DNA from 3 places in the Candidatus Dorea massiliensis AP6 genome. Region 3 is predicted to be linked to each of the others. Evidence: riboswitches for the same ligand, from Rfam matches in the RefSeq annotation. Region 3 holds a riboswitch; each other region holds the start of a gene.
The links. Region 3 has a riboswitch for cobalamin ahead of ACESZP_RS05925 (tRNA threonylcarbamoyladenosine dehydratase). Riboswitches for the same ligand answer to the same signal wherever they lie in the genome.

Region 1 (3,277 bases), on a different contig from region 3:
AGTAATCTCAGTGGTCAGCCAGTAGTAATCTGCTGTGTGAATGTGCGCATAGCCTACATTCTTGGAGTAAATCATGGAAGAGTTGTAGTAGCCGTCAATCAGGACTGCTGCGTCATCTACCAGAATCTGCTGCATCTGGAAAATCAGATCCTCACGCTTATCCTGGTCCATCTCGCTCTTCAGCTCCTCGAACAGAGCGTCGTACTCCGGATTGGAATATCCGCAGTAGGTGGTGTCGGTAGCCCAGTTTGCCATGTAAGCGTACGGGTCGCCGGTACCTACGGTAATCCAGTTATTGTTATTGAAGTCGTAGTCGCCTGCTGCCAGCTTACTCCACTGGTCGTCGGAGCTGCCGTAGTCTGCGGTGCAGCCGATGCCAATCTCAGCCAGGTACTGGATATGCGCATTCGAGAAGTCGTTCAGCAGACGGTTCTCGTAAGATACATAGTGCAGGTTGATGTTCTGTCCGTCGATCTCACGGATGCCGTCGCCGTCGGTATCTACGATACCAGCGTCGTCCAGGAGCTTCTTAGCGCCTTCCGGATCGTACTGATACGGGTTGTTCAGCTTCTCATAACCGTAGGTCAGAGTGGAGGGCAGTACGGAGAAGCCCGGTGTGTACAGGTCACCGATGGTCTTGGAATGGCAGATGGTGTCATAGTCGATACCCATCAGGATAGCCTGACGCAGAGTCTTATTGCCCAACACGCCGTCGAAGTTCATCCAGCTGAAGCCGCAGCGTACACCGGAAGCGATATCTACGGTGAAATCCGGGTTATCCTTGAAATCCTGGATATCGGATACGTTCGTGATGTTCTCTACCAGGTCTACCTGACCGCTCTGCAGAGCCATGGTCTTCGCGGAAGCGTCGCCCATGTACATCAGCTTTACTTCATCATAGGGAACTTCCTCACGATAGTTCGGGTTTGCTGCCAGATCGTAGCCTACACCTACACCGTTGAATTTCTCGATCATATACGGGCCGGTACCGATGGTGCCGTTGTCGAAGTTCTCGGTATCTGCCACATCGACGATGGCCATGGTCGGATGTGCCAGCTGTCCCGGCAGGTTCGCGTAGGGCTGAGTGGTCTGGATGGTCAGGGTATTGGCCTCATCATCCGCGATGATGGTTGCCTCGAACTCCAGGTACTTCTGGGGCTTTGCGGAACCGCTGGGTCCCATCTCCTTCAGGTACTCGAAATACTCTTTTACCTTGGTCGGCGTCAGATCACAGCCATCGGAGAACTTGATGCCGTCCTTCAGAGTGATGACCCACTCGGTATGCTCGTCGTTGACCGTATAGCTGTCTGCCAGCCAGGGCTCTACTTCCATGCTGTCATTGAACTTGAACAGGCCTTCCGTAATACCATAACGCATGGCGTTCCAGCCGCCGTTCTCGTCGGTTACGGTGTTCACGATACCGTCGGTGTACATCTGACATCCGAAGGTCAGAACCTTTTTATCAGAGTTGCTTGCGCTGGAGCTGGAATTGCTTCCGCTTCCGCCGCAGCCGGACAGCAGCAGTGCTGCAGCCAGTGACATGGTGATACATTTCTTTGCGATTCTCATTAGCGTTTCCTTTCTTTTTCTGCTTTGTTGACTGTTTTCTTTGTTCTCCTGTCAGCGCATCCTTTACGATTGAGAAAAGCTTCCTCCATCTCTTTTCTGCATAAAAAAAGCCGGATTCGCATCCGACTTGTTACTCACCAAAAAAGCGCACGCTTATCCCTGCCTTTTAAAGGAAAAGCATCGCCCTCAAGTAAGAATTATCCTGTCTTCCGCAAGAACTCTCTCTTTTATAAATCTAAAAATAAGCAGGTCTCCTGACTTAAGCGTGAACGCCCGCGGCGCCTTCCCAGAATCTCTTCCAGTGGCATCTTGCTTTGGACTGGCTATCACAGTGACGGGATCGCTCCGGATTCTCACCGGATTCCCTTTTAATTGAACCTTCGCTCAAACTTATCTTTTGCGCGGCATTTGCCGACTTTATGAACTTTTCGTTAATATATTGTCATAGTTTACAACTTCTGTCAATTCACATTTTCTTTTTTTTCGGAATGTTTCCCACAAAATACAATTCAACGCAAAAAAGCCGCTCCTGACACAGCAAGAGCACGACTTTTATGAATTTTTTGAACTTTTTATTCTTTTGGTATTCGACTTGTCCGGCTGCGCCGGGAGAGCGCAACCGCAAGGTCGAATAAAATAAAAGGGAGAGATAGGGCCTGGTGCCCTGAAATATAGAAAAAAGGCGTTACCACGGGAATTGGTAACGCCTTTGTTATCATTAGTTTTTCAATATGTATTATCTTTTGTTGAGATGATTCTACTACGGGAATCCGCAAAAGTCAATACCTTCTGCCGTCGAAAAATATCGGTAATTTCTGCTGCATTTTCTGTAATTTGCACAAAAGCAGTCGAAATATGCCGTCTTTCGCCTATCCTAATATCAGCTTGGCGCAGCCATAGATGCCTGCGTCGTTGCCCAACTCCGCCAGAGCGAAGGCAGTCTCACGGGTAGACTTATATGCTACCGGCTGGTAGTGCTTGCGCACATAATCCAGCAGAATCGAACCTGCTTTGGAGACGCCGCCGCCGATAACGATGACTTCCGGATCCAGAATCGCAGTCATGGAAGCAATCGCCTTGCCCAGGTAATCGCCGAATTCATCCGCGATCTTCTTGGCCAGATCATCATCCTCTTTCACTGCATCAAAGACGGACTTGGCGCTGATTTCATGGTCGCGCAGAATAGAAGGCTCGTCGCTCTTTTCCAGCCACTCCCGCTCCAGGCGCGCAATACCGGTAGCGGACGCATACTGCTCCAGACAGCCCTTGTTGCCGCAGCCACAGCAGTTCTCCTCGCCGTCCTTTACATGGATATGACCGATCTCGCCGCCTGCCCCGTGGGCTCCCACCAGAATCTGTCCGTCGATGACGATACCGCCGCCGACACCGGTGCCCAGGGTAATCATCAGCACGTCCCGGTGCCCTTTTCCACCACCCAGCCACATTTCGCCGAGGGCTGCCACGTTGGCGTCATTGCCTGCCTTGCAGGGCAGTCCGGTAAGCTCTGTCAGTTCTTTTGTAACAGCCTTGTAGCCCCAGCCCAGATTGGCAGTATGCGGAACACTGCCGTCCGCAGCTACCGGTCCCGGTACATCTACGCCGATACCCGCGATTTCTTCTTTGTTCAGCTTTTTCTCTTCTATCTTATCCAAAATGGTCTTTGCCAGATCCGGCAGAATCGCTTCGCCCTCATTTTCTGTGTGGGTCG
Region 2 (3,277 bases), on a different contig from region 3:
CCGCGATTGCAATCATGGAATTTTTCAGGCTTGGCCCAAGAATTCCCGCGATTGCCATAGCCAGAATCAGATCCGGGAAGGCGATCATCATATCGCCCACTCTCATGATTACCGCGTCTGCCACTCCGCCGAAATACCCTGCTATAATTCCAAGAAAGGTACCCACAACCAGGATTACCGCCACAAGAATCAGCACGCTGTATACACTGGTGGTCGCCCCGCAGATCACCCGGGAGAACACGTCCCGCCCCAGCGCGTCGGTTCCGAAATAGTGATCTTTTCCGGGCGCCTGGAATGCGTCGCTCAGTGACGCGCTCAACGGATCGTAGGGAACGATTTTGTCCGCCAGGAACGCCACTGCCAGAATAAGGAAAACCAGAATGGAAAGCACCGCAAATCTTGTATTCTTTTTCATCCGTTCTCCCCCTCCCTGGTCCTCGGATCAATATAATGATAGGATATATCCACCAGCAGATTTACCACCATATAGATCAGGGCTATCCACAATACGAAGCCCTGGATCAACGGATAATCCCGCGCTTTCACCGCTCCCACCGCCAGAATACCCAGTCCCGGGTAGGAAAAAATAATCTCCACCACCGAGGTTCCTCCGAGAAGTGATCCAAAGGAAAGCCCCAGCATGGTAACCAGCGGAAGCATGGCGTTGGGAAGAACCTGGCGGAACAGTATTTCCCATTGATTCATTCCCCGGGCTCTCGCGCCCGTCACGTAATCCTGGTGCAGCTCCTCCAGTACCGCCGTACGCACCTGTCTGGAATATTTGGAGGCCATGGCAATGGCCAGCGTAATCCCCGGCAGCAGCATCTGTTCCATTCCGACGGAGCTGCTCGCCACCTTTACCAGTCCCAGCTTCAAAGCGAAGACATATAATAAGATCAGGCCAATCAGGAAGCCCGGAAGCGAAATACCCAGGAAAGAAAGAAAGCGAACGATATAATCCGCTATCCCGTCCTGTCTGACCGCTGAAAGAATTCCAAGGGGAACCGAAATAATTAACATCAGTCCCAGGGAAAACAGGGCCAGCCGGAACGTTGCCGGCAGTCTTTTCATCAGCAGATCCAGTACCGGGGCGCTTTTACTGAAGGAGGTTCCAAAATCTCCGTGAAAAATACCGCCTATCCAGTCCACATATTGCTGTAAAAAGGGTTTGTCCAGTCCCATGGACTGCCTGGCCTGCTCCAGCATTTCCGGACTCGGAGTAATTCCCAGGGAATCATACATAGCTGTGGCCGGATCGCCCGGCGCAAGGTAGGTTAATAAAAAGGTCAGAAAGGAAATGCCTATCAGCACTACGCACATCTGGATAAGTCTGGATACGAGCCTGTTCTTTTTCACTGTTTTCCTCCGTTTCAATAAGAAAAGCGACTTCATTACACAAAAAAGCCATGGATGCTTTTGCATCCATGACCGATTTTACATGGGAAATAAGCCTTCGCAAATAGATCGTCCGCTAAGGTTGCTGCATAGCAGTTCTCCTGACTCACATATTCAGGGAAGAAGCCCAGCGAACTCTCCACGCCTTCTCAGGTTTACCCCAATGGCGGACTTTCATCTAAGGATCATTCTTTATGTATACAGTGGCGGTACCGTCCATGATTTCCACATGATTCTCTATTCTTTATCAGCCGCCGTACGCGACTGACAACACTATGCCCGTTTATTTTACTTGATTCCTCTATATCTGTCAAGATTTTTCCATTTTTGTCTTCCGGTAATTCAGCCTGTCCCTTCGGAAACAGGAATTATTTCTCTTTCTATCCATACTTTCCTTGACCCGCTTCTCTTACATAGGTATAATGGGCATAGATTATTCTCAATACAAAATCAGGTATAAGGAAATCAGACAAATGGATTACAAACTTTTGCTCGACACCGCCGTCATGGCGGGGGAGCTGATGCTGGCCAACGGGGCTGAGACCTACCGGGTGGAGGATACCATGCAGCGGATGCTGGAGCTGTCGGGGCTGAAGACCGCCGAAGCTTTCGTGATGGTGACCGGCTTTCTGGTCACTCTGGACGACCCGTCCATCCAGTCCATGACGGTGACCCGCCGGATTCACAGCCGTGGCACGAACCTGAGTATCATCGACGAAATTAACAGTATTTCCAGAGGACTCTGCAGCGGGGAGCTGGAACTGAAGGAAGCCTTCCGGCAGATAAAAAAGCTGAAAAAGGAACCGCACCCTCCCCAGGCCTTTCTGCTGGCCAACGCGGGCGTGGCCGCGGCCTTTGCACTGACCTACGGCGGAACCTGGCAGGAGGCCTTTGTGGCGGGCGTGGCCGGATTTTTCATGGCCATCTGCCTGTATCTGTGCAACCGCATGAAGCTGCCCGCCTTCTTCGGAATCCTGCTGAGCGCCGTGGTAATCTCACTGTTCGCAGGCGGACTTCTGAAGTTTCTTCCTATTATAGGGAACCTGGATTCCATCATCATCGCGGCCATCATGCCCCTGGTTCCCGGCGTAGCCATCACCAACGCGGTCTTTGACACCCTGCACGGGGATTATATCTCCGGCTCCGCCCGGATGATGGAGGCCTTTGTGGTCGCCGCCTCTGTAGCTATGGGTATTGTCATCGGACTTCGTTTCATTCAGTAAGGAGGCTTTTATGCTGATACAGGTTATCGGCGCGTTTTTTTCCGTTGTGGCCTTTTCTTTTCTGCTGCACGTACCGCGCAAATATATCATCTGGGCCGGTTTCACCGGCGCGGTGGGCTGGTGGATCTATCTGTTTCTCATCGGAATCAATCTGTCTGTGGCCATGTCCACCTTTCTGTCCGGCTGTCTCGTCTCCCTCTGCGGCCAGATTTTCGCAAGGGTCCTGAAGGCTCCGGTCACGATTTTCGTCATCCCGGGCATCTTACCGCTGGTGCCGGGCGCGGGCATGTTCCGCATCGCCCACTCTGTCATCCGTTCCGACGGAATGACTTCCTATTATATTATTCAGACACTGATTGTGGCGGGAATGATCGCCCTGTCTATCATGGTGGTGGACAGTATTTTCCGCTTATTTTTAAAGACCAAAGGAGATTGTCATGTGGATCGCAGATAACTGGACCGATTATGAGATACTGGATACTTCGAAAGGAGAAAAGCTGGAACGCTGGGGCAGCTACCTGCTGGTGCGTCCGGATCCCCAGGTTATCTGGGATACGGAGCGAAAGCTGCCTGGCTGGAAGCGCATGAACGGCCATTACCACCGCAGCAAAAAGGGCGGCGGCGAGTGGGAATTCTTCGACCTGCCGGAACAATGGACC
Region 3 (3,277 bases):
TTGCGGAAGCGGCGGAAAAATTCGGAAACGGAGTGATAACCTTTACCACCCGTCTGACGGTGGAGGTACAGGGCGTTCCCTACGACAAAATCGAAGAATTCAAGGAATATATTGCCAGAGAAGGACTAATTACAGGTGGAACCGGTTCTGTGGTACGCCCGGTTGTAGCCTGTAAGGGAACCACCTGCCAGTATGGACTTTTGGATTCCTTCGCCATTTCCGAGGAAATCCATCACCGTTTTTATGAGGGGTATCACACGGTAAAGCTGCCGCACAAATTTAAGATTGCGGTAGGCGGCTGCCCCAACAATTGTGTAAAACCGGATTTAAATGATTTGGGAATCATTGGTCAGAGAATCCCCGAATTTGACGAGGATAGCTGCAACGGATGTAAGAAGTGCAGCGTAGAGGCAGCCTGTCCCATCGGCGCGGCAAAGGTGAAGGACGGCGTTCTGGAGATTAACAAAGAAATCTGTAACAACTGCGGCCGCTGTGTGGGTCAATGCCGTTTCGACGCCATCGAAGACGGTCAGTACGGATTTAAGATTTACATCGGCGGCCGCTGGGGCAAAAAAATCAATCACGGAAAAGCGCTGCGTAAGGTGTTCACTAGTAAGGAAGAAGCCTTAAACGTGATTGAAAAGGCGATTCTCCTGTATCGGGAGCAGGGCATTACCGGCGAACGTTTCGCTGCGACCATCGAACGTCTCGGCTTCGATAACGTGGAGCAGCAGCTTCTGTCTGATGAAATTCTGGAGAGAAAGCAGGAGATTCTGGATGCGCAGCTTCATCTGACAGGAGGAGCAACCTGTTAAAAGGGAAACCCTATAGGGTATATTTTGTTGACGAAAGCCCGTCTGTATGCTACACTGACTAAGGTATAACGCAGAGAGTATGCATGATGCATAAAGCAGGGGAATCAGGTGGAAGACCTGAGCGATCCGGTCACTGTAAGCAGCGTGTCTGCAAGCCAGGCTACCTGCTCTTTGCGGGAAATGGACAGGCTTCCGTGGAAAGCGGTTCCGGATATAGTTGGCGGCGGATGGGATGAAATCCGCTGCTGATCATAAGGAGAGATCTGTCATAAAATACAGATCTCTTTTTGTTTTGCAAGCGTATGAGGAGAAAATTATGTTAAATCAGTTTTCAAGAACAGAACTTTTACTGGGAAAAGAAGCCATGGAGATTCTGGAGCATTCCAGGGTGGCAGTCTTCGGTATCGGCGGCGTGGGCGGCTATGTGGTGGAGGCCCTGGCGAGAAGCGGCGTGGGAGCCTTTGATCTCATCGACGACGATAAGGTGTGCCTGACGAACCTGAACCGCCAGATTATTGCCACCCGGAAGACGGTGGGTAAGTACAAGGCCGAGGTCATGAAGGAGCGTATCCTGGAGATCAATCCGAAGGCGGAGGTCAATACACATCTCTGTTTCTTCCTGCCGGAAAATAAGGATGAATTTGATTTCAGCCGGTACACCTATGTGGTGGACGCCATCGATACAGTCACCGCGAAGATTTCTCTGGTGGAGGAATGTGAGAAGGCAGGCGTGCCCCTGATCAGCAGCATGGGAGCGGGCAATAAGCTGAATCCCTTCCTGTTCGAGGTGGCGGATATCTATAAGACCAGCGTATGTCCGCTGGCGAGAGTCATGCGGCGCGAATTGAAAAAACGCGGCATCAAAAAGCTGAAGGTGGTCTACTCCAAGGAGAAGGCGGTGCGTCCCATCGAGGACATGTCCATCAGCTGCAGAACCAACTGTATCTGCCCGCCGGGAGCCAAGCATAAATGTACTGAACGCCGTGACATTCCGGGTTCGACCGCATTTGTACCGTCCGTAGCGGGACTTCTGATCGCAAGTGAAATCGTAAAGGATCTGACCGAGGACGCCATGAACCGCGCCCGGGCAGCCCAGGAGCAGGAGGAGAATAAATAGATGAAGGGTAAATTATACGGCATCGGCGTGGGTCCGGGTGATCCGGAGCTGTTGACGCTGAAAGCAAAACGGATTCTCGATGAAGCGGATATCATCGCCGTTCCGGTAAAAGAAGCCGGAGAAGAGAGTACGGCGCTGGAAATCATCCGCCCGGTGGTGGAACTGGAGCATAAGCACCTCCTGGAAGTCATTTTCCGGATGGCAAAGGATAAGGAGGAGCGGAAGAAGTGCAGAGCAGCGGCCTGCGAGCAGCTGACCGCAGAGCTTTCCCGGGGAAAGAATATCGCTATGATTACCCTGGGCGACGTCTCGGTATACAGCACTTACATGTATGTGAACCAGTATGTGGCAGAGCATGGCTTTGAAACGGAGATTATCCCGGGTATCCCATCCTTCTGCAGCGGAGCGGCTGCGGCCCGGTTACCGCTGATGGAGGGAAATGAGTCCCTGGTGATCGTGCCCTCCGTCCGTGCGGAGCAGCAGGTGGAGGAGGCCATCGCCCACTATGACAACGTGGTCATCATGAAGGCAGGAGGCAGCATTGGCCGCATCCTGGAGCTGATGAAAAAGTATGACCGCGCGGAAGGCTGCGCTACGGTCATCAGCTGCGTGGGTATGAAGGACGAATATATCGGATCCCTGGATCCGGAGAGAACATACAGTTACTTTACAACCGTCATCATCAAGAGAGAGAAGAGGTAAAACAATGGTATCATTTATCGGAGCAGGCCCGGGAGATCCGGAGCTTCTGACAATTAAGGGAAAGAAACTGATCGACAGCGCGGATATTATCATTTACGCAGGTTCTCTGGTAAACCCCAAGGTGCTGGCGGACGCCAAGGAGGGCGCGCAGATCTATAACAGCGCCACCATGACCCTGGAAGAGGTTCTGGCTGTCATGAAGGACGGCGAAGCCAAGGGCCTGAAGGTGGTCCGTGTACATACCGGCGACCCGGCTATCTTCGGCGCGCACCGGGAGCAGATGGACGCTCTCGATCGCATGGGTATCGAGTATGAGGTCATTCCGGGGGTCAGCTCTTTCCTGGCGACTGCGGCAGCCCTGAAGAAGGAATACACGCTGCCGGGTGTGAGCCAGACGGTGATCCTGACCCGCATGGAGGGCAGAACGCCCATGCCGGAGGGGGAAAAGCTTCAGGATCTGGCCAGACATCACGCCACCATGATCATTTTCCTGAGCATCGGTATGATGGACGAGCTGTCCGCAACCCTTCGGAAGGAGTATCGTCCGGATACACCTGTGGCAGTTGTATACAAGGCAAGCTGGCCGGAGCAGAAGATTGTGCGGGGAACCCTGATGGACATTGCAGAGAAGGTAAAGGCAGCA

Region 1: another riboswitch for cobalamin. It lies ahead of ACESZP_RS04540 (ABC transporter substrate-binding protein); the one in region 3 lies ahead of ACESZP_RS05925 (tRNA threonylcarbamoyladenosine dehydratase).
Region 2: another riboswitch for cobalamin. It lies ahead of nikB (nickel ABC transporter permease); the one in region 3 lies ahead of ACESZP_RS05925 (tRNA threonylcarbamoyladenosine dehydratase).

The regions. Positions count from the first base shown of each region.
Region 1 is NZ_CAXTKW010000003.1:141,830-145,106, reverse strand. Features, by position in the region: gene ACESZP_RS04540 (ABC transporter substrate-binding protein) at 1-1,569, opposite strand, end outside; cobalamin riboswitch at 1,797-1,978, opposite strand; gene ACESZP_RS04535 (ROK family glucokinase) at 2,439-3,277, opposite strand, start outside.
Region 2 is NZ_CAXTKW010000002.1:15,124-18,400, reverse strand. Features, by position in the region: gene nikC (nickel transporter permease) at 1-415, opposite strand, end outside; gene nikB (nickel ABC transporter permease) at 412-1,356, opposite strand; cobalamin riboswitch at 1,470-1,688, opposite strand; gene ACESZP_RS02450 (threonine/serine exporter family protein) at 1,869-2,618, shown strand; gene ACESZP_RS02445 (threonine/serine exporter family protein) at 2,629-3,072, shown strand; gene ACESZP_RS02440 (class I SAM-dependent methyltransferase) at 3,056-3,277, shown strand, end outside.
Region 3 is NZ_CAXTKW010000004.1:172,036-175,312, forward strand. Features, by position in the region: gene ACESZP_RS05920 (ferredoxin-like domain-containing protein) at 1-815, shown strand, start outside; cobalamin riboswitch at 874-1,001, shown strand; gene ACESZP_RS05925 (tRNA threonylcarbamoyladenosine dehydratase) at 1,132-1,932, shown strand; gene cobI (precorrin-2 C(20)-methyltransferase) at 1,933-2,634, shown strand; gene cobM (precorrin-4 C(11)-methyltransferase) at 2,639-3,277, shown strand, end outside.